Regions from separate parts of the Streptomyces aurantiaciflavus genome, predicted to be linked through region 3. Evidence: riboswitches for the same ligand, from Rfam matches in the RefSeq annotation. Region 3 holds a riboswitch; each other region holds the start of a gene.
What was found. A riboswitch is a leader RNA that binds a small molecule or an ion and turns the genes downstream of it on or off. The one in region 3 is predicted to bind cyclic di-AMP.
Positions count from the first base shown of each region.

Region 1 (4,204 bases), on a different contig from region 3:
TCCAGGGCGGCGAGGACCTTCTGGCCCCGCTCGGTCTCCAGGTGTTTCGCAGCGCCCTCGGCCCGTGCGCTGTCCACGGTCGTGCCGGGCCGGTACTTGCCGGTGAGGAAGCCGGACGCCAGCGAGAAGTACGGCACGGCGGCGAGCCCCGAGGCGGCGGCGACGTCCTGGAGTTCGCCTTCGTACGTGTCGCGGGAGACCAGGTTGTAGTGCGGCTGGAGGGCCACGTACCGGGCGAGGCCCTCGCGGTCGGAGAAGTCCAGGGAGGCCCGCAGGCGTTCGGGCGAGATGTTGGAGGCGGCGATGTGCCGGACCTTGCCGGCCTTCACCAGGTCGTCGAGGGCGCCGATGATCTCCTCGACGGGCACTTCGGGCTTGTCGAAGTGGGTGTAGTAGAGGTCGATGTGGTCGGTGCCGAGGCGGCGCAGGGAGGCGTCGGCAGCGGCCTTGATGTTGGTGGCGCTCAGCCCCTGGAAGTCGGGGTGCTGGCTGACCTTCGTGGCGATCACGACGTCGTCGCGGTTGCCGCGCGCCTTCACCCACTTGCCGATCAGGGTCTCGGACTCGCCGCCGCTGTTGCCGTCGACCCAGGCCGAGTAGGAGTCGGCGGTGTCGACGAAGTTGCCGCCGGCGGCCGTGTAGGCGTCGAGGACGGCGAAGGTGGCCGTCTCGTCGGCGGTCCAGCCGAAGACGTTGCCGCCGAGGGCGAGCGGGAAGACCTCGAGGTCGGAGGAACCGAGCTTGCGCAGAGAAGTCATGCTCTGCGTCAACGCCTTGGCCGGAGGCGCGCATTCCGCGTCTCCGGCCAAGGGTTCGCAAACATCCGGGAAATGTCCGGGGAGAACGCGGGAGACCTCACCGACCCCCGGGAACCTCCGGAAACTCCCCGGAAGACTCAGGGGTTCACGCCGTGCTCCCGCAGCCAGGCTCCCGGGTCGATGCCGGAGCTGCTGCCGCCGGGGTGGACCTCCAGGTGGAGGTGGGCGCCGGTGACGTTGCCGGTGGCGCCGACTCGGCCGATGACCTCACCGGTGGAGACCTTCTGGCCGACGCTGACGCTGATGGAGGACTGGTGGGCGAACCAGATCTCGGTGCCGTCGTCGAGGGTGAGCACGGTCTTGTACCCGTACGACCCGTCCCAGCCTGCGGAGGTGATGGTGCCGCTGTGCACGGCCTTGATCAGGGTGCCGGTGGGGGCGGCGAAGTCGAGGCCGGTGTGGTACCCGGAGGACCAGTAGGCGCCGGCCTGGCCGAAGGTCGAGGTGATGGTGTACGAGGAGGTCGGCAGCGTGTACTGCTTGGCGAGCTCGGCGAGGCGCTCGGCCTCGGCCTTCTTCGCGGCCTCTTCGGCGGCCTTCTTCTTCGCGGCGGCGGCCTTGGCCTCCGCCTCCTGCTTGGCCTTGGCTGCCGCGTCGGCCTCCGCCTTGGCCGCGGCGGCCTTGGCGGCGGCCAGGGCCTTGGCCTCGATCTGGCTCTGCTGCGACTCGGCCTGCGCCATGATCCGGCTGCGCAGCGCCTCGCCGGCGTCGGCGGCGCTCTCCGTGCTGTCGTCCGTGGCGACGGAGGTGCCGAAGGTGCTGAGGGCGGGCGCCGTCTCCTCGGGGGTGTCCTCGTCCGAGATCAGGGAACCCACGGAGGGGAGGTCCGGCATGGAGATGGAGACCGGCGGCTTGCCGGTGTTGGCGCTGGCCATGCCCGCGCCGCCGACGGCGGCTATGACGCCTACGCCGAGGACGGTGGAGCTGCGGGCGAGTCCGCCGCGCTGCTTGGACTTGGCGACGCGGTGCCGGCCGCGAACCGGGCGAATGGACTCCTCGGTGGGGTTCCACTCCTCCCAGGGGCCCTCGTCGGTGCGGTAGCTGCCGTAGCCGAAGGTCTGGCTGGGCGCGCTGGGGGCTTCTGGGGCAGGCCGGTTGGACGCCACGCGGGCGTACTCCTTTCCTTCCGTCGCCTACCGGGTTAGCTGACGGGTTCGGAGCGGGAAGGTCTCCTACGCGCGTATACCGGCCGTTGTTACACGGCGGCTTCCGCGTGATTCACCCCAAGGTGGTGGTTCCCCGGTTCCCTTACGGGATTCGGCGCGTGCGCACGGAGCCGCCTCTTGTGACGGCTGGGACGACCGCGCTGCGTTATCGAACGTTAATAGACCCGGGCCCGGGATTCCAAGCCGTTCCGCTTGATCAACAACATTTTTGGCCTGGACTTTTGTCCCACGTCCGGTGAAAAACGGGCGAGTTGACCTTCGCTAGGAGATACCTCAGGGGCGCATCAGGGGTCACACGGGTTTTGATGGTGACTCAGATGTTATGCGGACGGCGCTCACCCGGTCACCGGCCGTGATGATGATCAAGGGTGAAGACATGCGGGGAAGTACGGGGAAGTACGGGGAAGTGGATGAACGCACCGAGGGCCGGAACCCTGATTCGGGTTCCGGCCCTCGGCCTTGAGTAGCGGGGACAGGATTTGAACCTGCGACCTCTGGGTTATGAGCCCAGCGAGCTACCGAGCTGCTCCACCCCGCGTCGGTATGACACCAGTGTACGCCATGCGTGGGACACGAAGCACAACGGTTGATTCATGGGCTGTCCGACCAGCTCATGAGGGAGTCCCCGACCAGCTCACAAGGGAGTCCCGACCGGCTCCGAGGGGACACCGACCGGATCACAGGGGTCCCCCCCGGGGGGCTCACAACAGGTGGCTGTTGGGTGCCTTGGCCTGCTCCTCGTAGTCCGGGAGTACGACGACGTCCACGCCCGCCGCCGTCAGCAGCCCGGTGCCGTCGGCCGCGTGGACGAAGGTGTCCGGCTCCCGCCAGGCCGTCACGACCCGGCGGACACCCGCGTCGAGGATGAGGCGGGCGCAGGGCGCCGGGCGGGAGGAGCGCCGGGTGCAGGGTTCCAGGCTGGTGAAGACGGTGGCGGTGGGCAGTCGGGGGTCGGCGGGGTCGATCTTCGCGAGAGCCGCCTCCTCGGCGTGGACGACGGGGTCGCCGGCCTCCCGGGAGTGGCCGCGGGCCAGCTCCGTCCCGTCGGCGGCCACCACCACCGCGCCCACGCTGAACGCGGTCCGCGAGGGCGGGCAGGCGGCCGCCAGCTCGCAGGCGAGGGCCAGCCAGTGCCGGTCGGCGGCGGCGGGGAGCGGGCCGGTGCCGGGTGCGGTGGGCTCGTAGCGCATGAGGACGACGTCCTCGATGCGGCGCGTCTCGACGAGCCGCAGCCGTCCGCCCTGGTAGCCGCCCGGACCGAAGAGCCGGGGCGCGTTCGGCTCGCCGACGAACAGGGGGGCCAGGACGAGCTGGAGTTCGTCGGCGAGGCCCTCCTGCAGGAGCTGGGTGTGGATGGTGCCGCCGCCCTCGACCATGAGCCGCCGTACGCCCCGGACGTCGTAAAGGTGTTCGAGGAGTCGTCGCCAGTCGAGGCCGGGGCCCAGGGGGACGACGTCGGCGGCGATGCCGAGTGCGCGGGCGCGTTCGGCGCCCCTGTCGGTCGTGTACACGACCTTCTCGCCGCCCGTGTGCCAGAACTTCGCCGCCGGGTCCAGCTCGCCGGAGCCGCTGACCGTGACCTTGAGGGGGTACTCCGGCTTGCCCGCGGCCAGGCGGGCCGCCCGGCGGTCGGGCGAGTTGACCAGGAGCCGGGGGTTGTCGGCGCGGATGGTGCCGGCGCCGACCAGGATCGCGTCGACGGAGGCGCGCACCTCGTCGACCCGGTCGAAGTCGGCGGGGCTGGAGAGCAGCAGGCGGTCGGGGCCGGTGTCGTCGAGGTAGCCGTCGAGGGAGACGGCGGCGGACAGCAGGACGTACGGGTACGGCATCGGCGCGGTCTCCCGGGCTGGTTCTGGCGGCGGACTGGGTCTGGCGGCGGGTTGGGCGTGACAGCGGGCTGAGTCTGTCGGTGGTCGGGGCCGGCGGGTCGGGGCTGGAAGCGGGTCGGGTCTGTCGGCGGTCGGGTCTGTCGGCGGTCGGGGCTGACGGGTCGGGTCTGGCAGCGGTTGGGGCCGGCGGTGGGCCAGGGTCGGCGGCGGCTCGGCCGGGTGGCCTTTCTCCGTGGAACCTGGCCGAGCGGTATCCGGCCGGGACAGCTCTTGGTTCAAGTTTGAAACAAACCTACACTGGTGGCATGACGACCCGCTGGCTCACCCCCGAGGAGCAACGCGCCTGGCGCGCGTACGTCGCCGGATACCTCCTCCTGGAGGACGCCATCGA
Region 1 is NZ_JBNCAQ010000049.1:47,639-51,842, reverse strand. Features, by position in the region: gene ACPT94_RS38420 (aldo/keto reductase) at 1-758, opposite strand, end outside; gene ACPT94_RS38415 (M23 family metallopeptidase) at 896-1,924, opposite strand; cyclic di-AMP (ydaO/yuaA leader) riboswitch at 1,934-2,091, opposite strand; tRNA gene ACPT94_RS38410 (tRNA-Met) at 2,449-2,522, opposite strand; gene ACPT94_RS38405 (dihydrofolate reductase family protein) at 2,686-3,813, opposite strand; gene ACPT94_RS38400 (MarR family winged helix-turn-helix transcriptional regulator) at 4,119-4,204, shown strand, end outside.
Region 1: linked by a shared signal. The riboswitch ahead of ACPT94_RS38415 (M23 family metallopeptidase) and the one ahead of ACPT94_RS07905 (transglycosylase family protein) in region 3 are both predicted to bind cyclic di-AMP.

Region 2 (4,204 bases), on a different contig from region 3:
CCTCGTTCCACAGGTACAGGCCGCCGTCGTCGGCCGTGAGGAGCCTCGACCCCGCCAGCGCCGAGATGGCGAGCGCGCCGCCCGCCACCCAGTGGTCCCCGGCGCCCCCGGCCACCTGCCGCAGGTCGAAACGGGCCAGCGCGAAGCCGTACAGCACCAGGCCGAGCCAGAACAGCACGAGCGCGGTGTGCGCGAGCCAGGCCGCTTCCTCGGCCCGGGCAAGAGTCGCACCGAGTACGGCCAGCCCCTGTGTGGCCACACAACACAGGAACACCGCCCCGGACATGCGCCGCCTCCAACGCCGCATGACGTTCACCAGCAGCACGGGCCACAGCACCGCCGCGAGCGCCAGCAGCGACTCGGCGAGCTGCTGCCGTCCGAGCGCGGAGAACCGCGTGCCGAGCACGGTGGTCGCCGCGACGGCCGTGAGCGCCTCCGGCGCACCTGCCTCCGCCCGCCACCGCTCGCGCTCGCCCAGAAGCCGTACGACGAAGCCCACTGCCAGCGCCACCCAGACGGCGCCCGCCGTCGCCAGTGCGATCCGGGACAGCACCGCGTACCCCGCCAGATCCAGACCGACCGACAGGATGCCGCTTGCCAGCACAACGGCCCCGGCCGCCGGCGTACGCCGCGCCCACCAGGAGCGAAAGGGGGAAGAGCCGGGCATGCGGCCGATGCTAAGCAGCACGGGACGGCTTGCGAGGGGGCACGCGCGCGGGGACGAGGAATTACGCGCGGGCACAGGACAGCGGAGACGGCGTGGGGTGAGGGGTGTCAGACGGGGTGGGGCGGAGTGCGCCGGCGCGGAGAGGGGGCTCCAGGGGCGCCGGTCGCGCAGTGCGGGCGCCGGGCGGAGGTGAGGGGCGCGCGGACGGGGCGCCGCGCTCCCTGACGCACTGGAGCCACCCGCTCACGCGCGCGTGCCCCCACTCACAGGCACGCGACGACCGCCCGGCGACGCCCCCGGCGACGACCGCCGGGCACCGGCTGCCCTCAGGCCGGGCGCACCACGCTGTGGATCGACGACTCGCCGTCGTAGTACACCGACTCCTCGCGCACGTACGCGCCCGGCTTCGGGGCGTGGATCATCATGCCGTTGCCGATGTAGATGCCGACGTGGGTGACGTCGTCGTAGAAGAAGATCAGGTCACCCGGGAGGGCGTTGGCGAGGGGGACGGTGGTACCGGCGTTCACCTGGTCGTAGGTGGTGCGCGGGAGGGTGACGCCGGCGGCCTTCCAGGCGGCCTGGGTGAGGCCGGAGCAGTCGTAGGACTCGGGACCGGTGGCGCCCCAGACGTACGGCTTGCCGATCTGCGCGCGGGCGAAGGCGAGCGCCTTCTCGGCCTTCGTGGTGTACGAGGCGTCCGCGGCGGGAGCGGACGAGGACGGCGACGACGACGAGGACGTGTCCGAGCTCGAGGAGGTGCTGCTCTCCTGCTGCGCGGCCGCCGCCTCGGCCGCCTGCTGTTCCGCCAGTTCCGCCGCCTTGCGGGCGGCCTCCTCCTGCTTCTGCTTCTCGATCGCGGCGAGCCGCGCCTTCTCCTCCGCCGTCAGCTGCGACAGCAGCGTGCGTGCGGTGCTGAGCTTCTTCTGGACGGTGGCCTTGGCGGTCTTCAGGTCGTTCTGCGAGTCGGTGAGCGTCTCGAGGCTCTTCGTGGCCTCCTGACGCTTCTTCATCGTCTCCGACTGCTCGGTGAAGTAGTCGTCGACCGCGCCCTTCTGGCGTTCGGTCAGGCGCCCCATCAGCTGGGTCTGGTCGAAGTAGTCCTGCGGGGAGTCCGCGAGCAGGAAGGTCGCCGTGTCGGGCGCGGAGGCACCGGTGCGGTACTGGGCGGCGGCGAAGGAACCGAGCCGCTCCCGTGCTTCGTTGAGCTTCTGGGCGCGCTGCGCGACGTTGTCGAGGAGGGAGTCGACGCGCTTGCGCTGCTTGGTCGTCTTCTCCTTGGCGGCGTTGTACTTCTCGGTCGCCGTCTCCGCCTGGCGATAGAGGTCGTCGACCTTCTTCTCGACCTCCTCCAGACTCGGCTTGTCGTCCGCGGAGGGCGCGGCGTTGGCCGTCTGGGAGAGCAGGGCCATCGAGGTGAGGGCGGCGGTGGCGAGAGCGGGCGTGCGTATGCCTGCTACGCGCGTACCCGAGGGGCGTGGCTTGCGGTGCTGCGACGCCAAGGGAGGCGACTCCTTCCATGTTCCGCCTACCGGGTTAGCTGTCGGGTTCGGGCGGGTGGTTCGGAAGGGTTGCCCTACGGCCTTGTCTCCGGAGGGGAGTCGGGCCGATTCACCCCAAGGTCTCGGTGGGTCCCCGGCTCCGGCTGCCGCGAGGGGGCGCGCCGGACTCGGCGGAGGCCGCGCGGCCCGGCGAGGTTCGCCGGTGGGGGTCGTACGGCCTGCCCGGCACGGTAGCCAACTGGTGTGGCCCCTGTGAAGGTTGATGGGTGATATGCCCGATACATTTTCGTGACCTTGGGTCAGGGCTTCACGCGGCGCCGCCAATCCGGAGTGATGTGAGCTCATTCGCTCACTTCATGCCGCAATGGCACTGTCCGACCGGTTTCATGGTTGTCGACCGAATAATCCCGACCGCGCCAAGCGCAAGTACGTGCCGAGCCCTCCGGTCACGGTCCGTGACGCGTTGATTCGGCAGGGCGAGGACTCAGGGCGCCCGGTCCCGCAAGATCGCCGGATTCTTGATCGGCCACTGAATTCGCGGATGTTCTGGGGACGGCGGCGGGTTGTCAGTGAGGGCCCCTAGACTCGGAGAGCGATGAGCAGCCTCTTTGACGACAGCTTCCTGGCGGACCTCCAGGCCCCTCGTGGCCACGAGGAGGAGCCCCCGCCGCCGCCCGAGGACGATCACGCTCCGGAGCCGCTTCCGGACGATCTGTTCGGCGGGAAGTTCGACGTGCCTCCGGATCGGGACGCCTACTACCGCGACGGCGCCCCGCGCCCGGCGATCGACGCGGCGGCGCTCCTGGAAGGGCTCAACGACAACCAGCGCGCCGCCGTCGTCCACTCCGGCACCCCCCTGCTCATCGTCGCCGGCGCCGGATCCGGCAAGACGCGCGTGCTCACCCACCGCATCGCCCACCTCCTCGCCGAGCGCCATGTCCATCCCGGACAGATCCTCGCGATCACCTTCACCAACAAGGCCGCGGGCGAGATGAAGGAACGCGTCGAGCAGCTCGTCGGCCCGCGTGCGAACGCGATGTGGGTGATGACCTTCCACAGCGCGTGCGTGCGCATCCTGCGGCGCGAGAGCAAGAAGCTCGGTTTCACGTCGTCGTTCTCGATCTACGACGCCGCCGACAGCAAGCGCCTCATGGCCCTGGTCTGCCGCGACCTGGACCTCGACCCGAAGCGCTTCCCGCCGAAGTCCTTCAGCGCCAAGATCAGCAACCTCAAGAACGAGCTGATCGACGAGGAGGACTTCGCCGCCCAGGCCACCGACGGCTTCGAGAAGACCCTCGCCCAGGCCTACGCCCTCTACCAGTCGCGGCTGCGCGAGGCGAACGCCCTCGACTTCGACGACCTGATCATGACCACGGTCAACCTGCTGCGCGCGTTCCCCGACGTCGCCGAGCACTACCGCCGCCGCTTCCGGCACGTCCTGGTCGACGAGTACCAGGACACCAACCACGCCCAGTACGCCCTCGTCCGCGAGCTCGTCGGCACCAGCGAGCACCCCGTCGACGTACCGCCCGGCGAGGACGACATCCCGCCGGCCGAGCTGTGCGTCGTGGGTGACGCCGACCAGTCGATCTACGCCTTCCGCGGCGCGACGATCCGCAACATCCTCCAGTTCGAGGAGGACTACCCGGACGCGACGACGATCCTGCTGGAGCAGAACTACCGCTCCACGCAGACGATCCTGTCCGCCGCCAACGCCGTCATCGAGCGCAACGAGTCCCGCCGCCCCAAGAACCTGTGGACCAACGCCGGCGCGGGCGCGCGCATCACCGGATACGTCGCCGACACCGAGCACGACGAGGCGCAGTTCGTCGCCGACGAGATAGACCGCCTCACGGACGCGGGCGAGGGGAAGGCCGGCGATGTCGCCGTCTTCTACCGCACCAACGCCCAGTCCCGTGTCTTCGAAGAGGTCTTCATCCGCGTCGGCCTGCCCTACAAGGTCGTCGGCGGTGTCCGCTTCTACGAGCGCAAGGAGGTCCGGGACGTCCTGGCCTACCTGCGTGTCCTCGCCAACCCG
Region 2 is NZ_JBNCAQ010000008.1:178,998-183,201, forward strand. Features, by position in the region: gene ACPT94_RS11520 (tellurite resistance/C4-dicarboxylate transporter family protein) at 1-667, opposite strand, end outside; gene ACPT94_RS11525 (C40 family peptidase) at 994-2,166, opposite strand; cyclic di-AMP (ydaO/yuaA leader) riboswitch at 2,175-2,335, opposite strand; gene pcrA (DNA helicase PcrA) at 2,762-4,204, shown strand, end outside.
Region 2: linked by a shared signal. The riboswitch ahead of ACPT94_RS11525 (C40 family peptidase) and the one ahead of ACPT94_RS07905 (transglycosylase family protein) in region 3 are both predicted to bind cyclic di-AMP.

Region 3 (4,204 bases):
TCGCGGTTGGAGCCGAGGTTCGGGGCGAAGCCGCCCTCGTCGCCGAGGCCGGTGGACAGGCCCTTGTTCTTCAGGACCTTCTTGAGGGTGTGGTAGACCTCGGTGCCCCAGCGCAGGGCCTCGGAGAAGGACTCCGCGCCGATCGGGGCGATCATGAACTCCTGGATGTCCACGTTGGAGTCGGCGTGCGAGCCGCCGTTCAGGATGTTCATCATCGGCACCGGCAGCAGGTGCGCGTTCGGGCCGCCCAGGTAGCGGAAGAGCGGCAGGTCGCTGGCCTCGGAGGCGGCGTGGGCGACGGCGAGGGAGACGCCGAGGATGGCGTTGGCGCCGAGGGAGCCCTTGTTGTCGGTGGCGTCCAGGTCGAACATCGCCTGGTCGATCAGGCGCTGCTCGGTGGCGTCGTAGCCGACCAGCTCCGGGCCGATCTGCTCGATGACGGCGAGGACGGCCTTCTCGACGCCCTTGCCCTGGTAACGGTTGGGGTCGCCGTCGCGGAGCTCGATGGCCTCGAAGGCACCGGTGGAGGCGCCGGACGGGACGGCGGCACGACCCGTGCTGCCGTCGTCGAGGCCGACCTCGACCTCGACCGTGGGGTTGCCTCGGGAGTCCAGGATTTCCCGGGCTACGACGACGTCGATGGACGGCACGAGCATCTCCTTCTTGGGATGTGACGCTGGTAGTGCGGGGCACGTGTGGGCCGTGATGAGCCCTTGCTGAGCCTTGCGACTAGAGCCTAACCGTCCCGGGGCCGTCGGCAGCCGACCGACCGTCCCGTGGACAGACTGACGGTACACATTGTTCCCGGTCGGAACAAAGGGGGCCGGGGAAACTCCGGGAACTGAAGGGCGACTCCGGGAACGCGAGGTGAACCGCGGGACACGGGCGGGCAAGGAAAAACCCCGCCCCGGTGCGTACGGGGGAACACGCACCGGGGCGGGGAGCCCGTGAGGGCGGGGGGCACCCTCACGAGGCCTTCAGTGTGCGGGCCTCGGTTGTGAGGGGGCTGTGACTTGGGTAAGAGCCGCCTCTTACTTCAGGTGCAGCTGCTGGCCCGGGTAGATGAGGTCGGCGTCCTCGACGATGTCCTTGTTCAGCTGGAAGAGCTTCTCCCAGCCGCCCTTGACGTTCTGCTCCGCGGCGATGGAGCTGAGGGTGTCGCCCTTGACGACCTTGTACTCGCCGTCGCCCTTCTTGACCTTCTTGCCGGTCGGGGTGGTGACCGTCTTCTGGGTCTTCCGGGTCTCGGTGGCCGGGCGCTCGGCGGAGCGGGAGGCGCTGCGCTCCTCGGTCGAACGGGTGTTGGCGCCCGACGAGCCGGAGCCGGAACCGCTGTCGGCGGAGCCGCCGTTGTACCCGGCGCTGGACAGGCCCTTGCCGCAGACCGGCCAGGCACCCTTGCCCTGGCTCGCGAGGACCTTCTCGGCGACGGCGATCTGCTGCGCCTTGGAGGCCTTGTCGGCGGTGGAGGCGTACTGCGTGCCGCCGTACGCGGCCCAGGTGGAGGCGGAGAACTGCAGACCGCCGTAGTAACCGTTGCCGGTGTTGATGGACCAGTTGCCGCCGGACTCGCACTGGGCGACGGCGTCCCACTCGGAGGCCGTGGCGGCGGAGGCGCTGCCGGCCGCCATCAGCGGGGCGGCGACGGCGGCGGTGGTGACACCGGCGACGGCGATGGCGCGAGTGGCCTTGGACGGACGACGGTGCTTGCCCTTGCCGGAAAACAGCATGGATCGATCCCCTCACCGACGCCTGCGAGGTGAGCTGTCGGGTTCGGGCCGGTTGAGTTGCCCGGCCACTCCTCCGTGGGAGGTGTGGCTTCACCCCTAGCCGCGGCCGTCAACTGCCCGGTGCGGCACTTACCTTGGGTCCCCCGCTCCTGCCTGCGGCGCTTGACGCGACGACTGTTCCCGGGCGGCCGCTGGCAGGATTCGGCGTTGCGACAGCCGGGGCTCGGGTTGCCGAGCGCTCATGACCGTAGACACGCGATCGGCGGAATTTCAAAGACGATCAGCGCTTCTGAGACTCATCCCACACTTTCACCAAACCGGACATTCGGGTGCGAAGTGTGACGTGAACTCCCCCCGTTTTCTCGGGATTTAGGCCCTATTCGACCCCGGTCACAAGAGTCTGACCGGGAGCGATGTCGCTCGGGTCGGCGCCGATGACGTCCTTGTTCTCGGCGTAGAGGGCGCGCCATCCGCCGTCGAGGTCAAGGGAGTCGGCGATGGAGGCGAGGGAGTCGCCCGCCCGGACGGTGTAGGTGCCGGCCGTGCCGCCGAGGGTGCTCGCGGCGTGACGGCCGGAGGAGGCGGCGGACTTGTCGTCGGTCGCGCTCTCGTCGGCGGTGCCGCCGCGGTGACGGCCGGAGCCGGTCGCGTCGGCCGCGGTGTCGGCCGCACCGGTGTCGACGAGGCTCCAAGAACCGGCACTCTGCCCCGAGTTGTCCGAGTCGTCCGTTTCGCGGGTGCCCGTGGACGAACTGTCGCCCGCCGGTGAACCGCTCGCGTCGGCGCCGGTGGACGGGCCGGACGCGGCGGAGCCGCCCGGCGTGGAGGAGGTGGAAGACGAAGGGGATGAAGGGGACGAGGAGGGCGAATTCGTGGAATCCGGTGAGGAGTCGGCGGACGGGTCGGTGGAGGTGTCGCCGGAATCCTTCGAGGAGCCGGAGGAGTCCGAGGAGCCGGACGAGCCCTTCGACAGGTCGGACAAGCCGGACGTTATGGAGGAGTCGGACGAGTCGCCCGCCACGCCCGTGTCCAGGTCCAGCGAGCCGGACTCCTTGCTGAGCCCGGACGTCAGCCCGCAGGTGCCCCACGCGCCGACGCCCTGGTCGGCGAGGAGCTTCTGGGCGACGGAGATCTGCTGGTTGCGGCTGGCCAGGTCGGGGCGCGAGGCGTAGTCGAGGCCGCCGTACTTCTCCCAGTCCTCCTGGGTCAGGGACAGGCCGCCGTACTCACCGCCGCCCTTGTCAGCGCTCCAGGAGCCGCCGGTCTCGCACTCCGCGACCTTGTCCCACACCGTGCCGTCGGCGGCGCTCGCGCCGGAGGCGCCGAGCAGCGGGATGGCGATGGCGGAACCGGTCACCCCGGCCGCGACGAGGAGGGCCGGGGCCTGGCGGGGGCGACGGTGACGACCGTTCCCGGAGAGCATGCGGGCGCCTTTCTCGAGACAGCAGTGCCCGCGCGGCGACCGAAGCGGGGTCGCCGCGCTGACGAGTGAACGTATCGGCAGACGATCACTTGTCACAAGTTAATGCCGCGCAGATCACGTGAAGATCACAGAGTTGAGGAACGGTCACCTTTGCTTCGCCGTACGGCCACATCACGGCGGGTCAGCGGACGGGTGCGAAAGGTGGGCCCCGGTTCAGCGTGGTTCAGCCGGTGCTACGGGGGTGAACTCCACGGGCAGGGTGCGCAGTCCGCGCATGATGAGGCCGCCGCGCCATCGCAGGTCGGCCGGGTCGGCGGCGAGCCGGAGGTCGGGGAGACGGGTGAGGAGGGTGGCGAGGGCGGTCTGGCCCTCCAGGCGGGCGAGCGGGGCGCCGAGGCAGTAGTGGATGCCGTGGCCGTAGCCGAGGTGCTGGTTGTCGCGGCGGGAGAGGTCGAGGACGTCGGGGTCGGTGAAGCGTGCCGGGTCGCGGTCCGCGGCCGCGAGGACGACGAGGACGGGGTCGCCGGGGGCGATGTCCTGGCCGCCGAGGGTGAGGGGGCGGGTGGCGAAGCGCCAGGTGGCGAGTTCCACGGGGCCGTCGTAGCGCAGGAGTTCCTCGACGCCGGTTTCGAGGAGGGCGCGGTCGCCGGAGTTCAGGGAGTCCTGGAGCCGGTGCCGCTGCTCGGGGTGGGTGAGGAGGGCGTAGGTGCCGTTGCCGATGAGGTTGACGGTCGTCTCGAAGCCGGCGAACAGGAGGATGAAGGCCATGGCGGCGGCCTCGTTCTCGGTGAGGTGCTCGCCGTGGTCGGAGGCGCGGATGAGGCCCGAGATGAGGTCCTCGCCGGGCGTGGGCTCGGCGGACAGGGCCTCGCGCTTGCGGTGGATGAGTTCGGCGAGATAGCCGCGCATCTTCTTCACCGACCGCGCGACACCACCGCGCGGGCCTCCCCCGTGCCGGATCATCATGCCCGCCCAGTCCCGGAAGTCGTCCTGGTCCTCGCGGGGAACGCCGAGGAGGTCGCAGATGGCGTAGATGGGGAGGGGGAACGCG
Region 3 is NZ_JBNCAQ010000005.1:283,647-287,850, reverse strand. Features, by position in the region: gene eno (phosphopyruvate hydratase) at 1-650, opposite strand, end outside; gene ACPT94_RS07905 (transglycosylase family protein) at 1,032-1,730, opposite strand; cyclic di-AMP (ydaO/yuaA leader) riboswitch at 1,735-1,901, opposite strand; gene ACPT94_RS07900 (transglycosylase family protein) at 2,107-3,153, opposite strand; gene ACPT94_RS07895 (cytochrome P450 family protein) at 3,367-4,204, opposite strand, start outside.

Region 4 (4,204 bases), on a different contig from region 3:
CTCGTAGCCCTTCTCCACGTCGATGACGTAGGCCGCGTACTCGGCGGCCGCATGCGCGGTGAACAGCCCTTGTTCCGCCTCCAGGTTGTCGAAGGCGAAGCTCGACAGAGAACATGCCCGCATCAGTTCGCCCGCGTCGAGTCCGATACCCGGGCTCAGCACGGCTCCCTGGGCGTCCGAGACGCCGTACGCGAGGGCCTGGCCCTGGCCGAACCGGCCGCGCTCATGGGGCAGGAAGCCGACCGGCTCGCGCCCCTCGTACACCACCGCCACCCGCGCGCGGGGCCGTACGCGCCCCACGGCGTCGGCGAACTCCGGTTCCATGAACGGGTTGCGCGGGACTGTCGAGGCGGCGCGCAGCGCACGCCACCGCTCCCGTTCCCCCTCGCCGAGATCCTCCGGCCTCAGCACACGAATACGTCCACTGCTCAACCTGACCCCCCGATCAAGTCCCCCCTGGACCCTTGGACGGTACCGCTCCAGACAGTTCGGGCGGTAGGTAGCGGAGCATGTTGTTGCCAACTGGTGCAGAGGCCTTTAACCGGCCGGTACCCGGCGTTGCGCCAGAAAGCCGTTTCTCGCCCCCCGGTTTCTTTGCCCGCGGTTTTCCTTTCCGCGCGGGCCCCCGCTCCGTGCGGCGGTGTCGGGCGGGGGTGGCGAGGAGCCGGCGGGCACCGCCCGGGGCTGAACGGTCGGTGAGTTGGAAGCGGCCCGGATCCGTATTCTCTGATCATGGCCGCACCCCTCGCACCTGCCGCGCGCTGCGCGTACCCCCTCATCGCCACCGACCTGGACGGAACGCTGCTCCGCGGCGACGACACCTTCTCCGACCGGTCGCTCGACGCGCTCGCGCGGGTGGCGGCCGCCGGCGCCCGCCATCTGGTGGTGACGGGCCGCCCGGCACCCCGGGTACGGCCGCTGCTGGCGAACCTGCGCAGCAGGGGGCTCGCGGTGTGCGGACAGGGCGCGCAGTTGTACGACGCCGGCGCGAACCGTCTGCTGTGGTCGGTCACCCTGGACCGGGAACTGGCCGGGACCGCGCTCGAGAAGATCGAGGCGGAGGTCGGGCAGGTGTACGCGGCCGTCGACCAGGACGGCGTCGACGGGCTCACGCTCATCGAGCCGGGCTACCGGATGCCGCACCCGACCCTGCCGGCCCTGCGCGTCGGCGCGCGCGAGGACCTGTGGTGCGAGCCGATCAGCAAGGTGCTGCTGCGCCATCCCACGCTGTCCGACGACGAGTTGGCGGCGACGGCCCGCTCGGTGGTCGGCTCGCTCGCGACCGTGACCATGTCGGGGCCGGGCACGGTGGAGCTCCAGCCGTGCGGCATCACCAAGGCGACGGGGCTGGCCCTGGCCGCCGAACACCTCGGGCTGAGGCCGCAGGACACGATCGCCTTCGGTGACATGCCCAACGACATCCCGATGTTCGACTGGGCGGCGCACGGCGTCGCGATGGCCAACGCCCATCCCGAACTCAAGGCCGTGGCCGACGAGGTGACGACATCGAACGAGGACGACGGCGTGGCCGTCGTCCTCGAACGCCTCTTCCCCTGAGGGCCGCGGCCGCGCAGGAGTCGCACGCCGGTCACACGCCGGTCGTGCGCCAGTTGTGCGCCGGTCGTGCGGGAGTCCTGACGGAGTGGGGAGTGGTGGGAGCGGGGAGTGCGGGGGAGGGGATCAGTACGCGCCGAACACGTTGTCGATCGAGCCGTACCGCGCGGCCGCGTAGTTGCAGGCGGCGGTGATGTTGGCGACCGGGTCGTACGGGTCGTACGAGGTGCCGGGCACGTGGTACGCGGCGAAGGTCGGGTCGATGACCTGGAGCAGGCCCTTGGACGGGATGCCCTTGGCCGCGTTGGAGTCCCACAGGTTGATGGCGTTCGGGTTGCCCGAGGACTCGCGCATGATGTTGCGGTAGATGCCGTTGTAGGTGCCCGGAATGCCCCTCTCCGCCATGATCGCGAGCGACTCGCGGATCCAGCCGTCGAGGTTGTTGGGGTACCCGGCGAGTGTGGTCGCCGAGGTCTCGGTGGGGGCCGCGGAGGCGCTGGTCGCGCCGATGAACGGGAGGGCGAGCACGGCGGCGCCGGTGCAGGCGACGGAGATGGCGCGGGTGAAGCGGCGGCGGGGCTGAGCGGCAGCGGGCATGGGGAAGTTCCTCTCCGGCGCCTGCGAGGTGAGCTGTCGGGTTCGGGCGGGGAGGTGCCCGGCCGGCCGCCGTACGGATACGGCGACGCGGCTTCACCCCGAGCCGGTCCGGTACGTGTCTGACGTACCGTCCGGCGGCCTACCTGGGTCCCCCGCTCCTGCCGTGCGCGAGTGGTTCGTCGATGGGGTGCCGGGCGGCGGCAGGATGAGGCGTCTGCCCGACTGGGCGGGAACGTATGCGAGAGCACATGTCCGGAACAAGTGCCGGATTCACAGAAAGCCCCTATTGACCTTGATCTGCGGCGTATGGGGTGCTTGATCCTTTGCGTTCGCCAACCTTCAACTCGCTTGCCGGAAAAGCGGAATGACTTATTCCGGTGAAGGGTGCGGTTCTTTTGTGAAGTGAGCCAACTCACCCGCATTCACAAGAGGTGCGAATCGGACGTAAATCCCAAGTCCCTTTTAAAGGGGCGCGCGTGGAATGTGCCGTACGGAGGGGTGCGGGCGGGGCGTGCGGCAGCTCAGCGGACGGGGTGCATCGTGCGGCGCAGCCAGGGGGCGGCGGACAGGACGGCCAGGCCCGCGGCGAGCGCGATCGCGCCGTTGACGCCGAAGTAGGCCCGCGGGGAGACGTCGTCGTAGAGCTTCACCGTCTGCGCCTGGATGCCACCCGCGAGGGCCGGGGAGAGGAACCACAGGGACATGGTCTGGCTGGAGAAGGCCGCCGGGGCGAGCTTGGTGGTGGCCGACATGCCGGAGGTCTCCAGGAGGACGTGGCCGAGGCCGAGCAGCAGGTACGCGCCGACGATCCACCAGACGGACATGGGGTGGGCGCCGGAGGACTGCGCGGACGTCGGCAGGACCATGAGCAGGAACGACAGGCCGCCCAGGACGACGCCCAGGGCGATCTTGTTCGAGGCGTGCGGCTGGGCGCGGCCCATGCGCACCCACAGGGCCGCGACGAAGGGGGCGAGGCCGATCTCGAAGGCGGCCAGGGCGGAGGCGTACCAGCTCGCCGGGAAGGCGAAGCCGAGGATCGTCGTCTCGGCGTTCGCCGACGCCAGCAGCACCATCGTGGAGTACGCCTGGAACAGGACGAAGTTGAAGACCGTCGAGGCCAGGAAGAGCACGGCGTACGGGCGCAGCCGGCCGCGCTCCTCCTGGGTCACCCCGGGACTCGCGAACATCACCGCGAAGCAGGCGACCGGGGCGAGCACCGAGGCGAGGGTGAGCAGATCGACGAAGCGGGCCAGGGTCAGCCAGCCGGCCGCCGCGAGCAGCACGCCGACGGCGGTGGCGACGACGAGGCCGGTGACGATCCTGTGGAGCGCGAGGCGCATCGCGGCGGGCGCGAGGGCGCATTCCGCCGTGTGCTTTCGCCCGGACAGGTGACGGCGGCCGGTCGCATACTGGGCCAGGCCGAACGTCATACCGATCGCGGCCACCGAGAAACCCCAGTGCCAGCCCTGGTGGTCGCCGAGCCGGCCGGTGATCAGCGGGCCCGTGAAGGCGCCGATGTTGATCGCCGTGCAGGCGAGCGCGAAGCCGGCGTCTCGGCGGTCGTCGTCGGTGCGGTACAGCTTGCCGGCCATGGTGGCCGCGTTCGGCTTGAGCAGGCCGGTGCCCGCGCCGGCCAGGCCGAGGCCCACCCAGGTCGTGCCGGCCGTGGGCACCGCCATGGCGTAGTGGCCGCAGGCGATCAGGATGCCGCCCCACAGCACCGCGCGGTACGAGCCCAGGACGCGGTCGGCGAGCCAGCCGCCGGCGACGCAGAGCAGATGGACGAGGGCGCCGTAGGCCGCCGCGAGGGAGGCGGCGGTCCCCGCCGGCAGGCCCAGACCGCCGTGCGCCACCGTGTCGGCGAAGCAGAGCACCAGGACGGCCTGCGTGCCGAGGAACGAGAAACGCTCCCAGGCCTCCAGACCGCAGAGGGTGAGCAGGCCCCGGGGCTGGCCGAAGAAGGCGTGGTCCTCGCGGGGAGGGGGTCGGTCGTCGGGTTCGACGTCTACCTCTGCGCGGGACATGAATCACTACTTCCCGGTGAGTCGATAAA
Region 4 is NZ_JBNCAQ010000041.1:14,332-18,535, reverse strand. Features, by position in the region: gene ACPT94_RS35530 (GNAT family N-acetyltransferase) at 1-411, opposite strand, end outside; gene ACPT94_RS35525 (HAD family hydrolase) at 733-1,557, shown strand; gene ACPT94_RS35520 (transglycosylase SLT domain-containing protein) at 1,681-2,151, opposite strand; cyclic di-AMP (ydaO/yuaA leader) riboswitch at 2,155-2,335, opposite strand; gene ACPT94_RS35515 (peptide MFS transporter) at 2,673-4,175, opposite strand.
Region 4: linked by a shared signal. The riboswitch ahead of ACPT94_RS35520 (transglycosylase SLT domain-containing protein) and the one ahead of ACPT94_RS07905 (transglycosylase family protein) in region 3 are both predicted to bind cyclic di-AMP.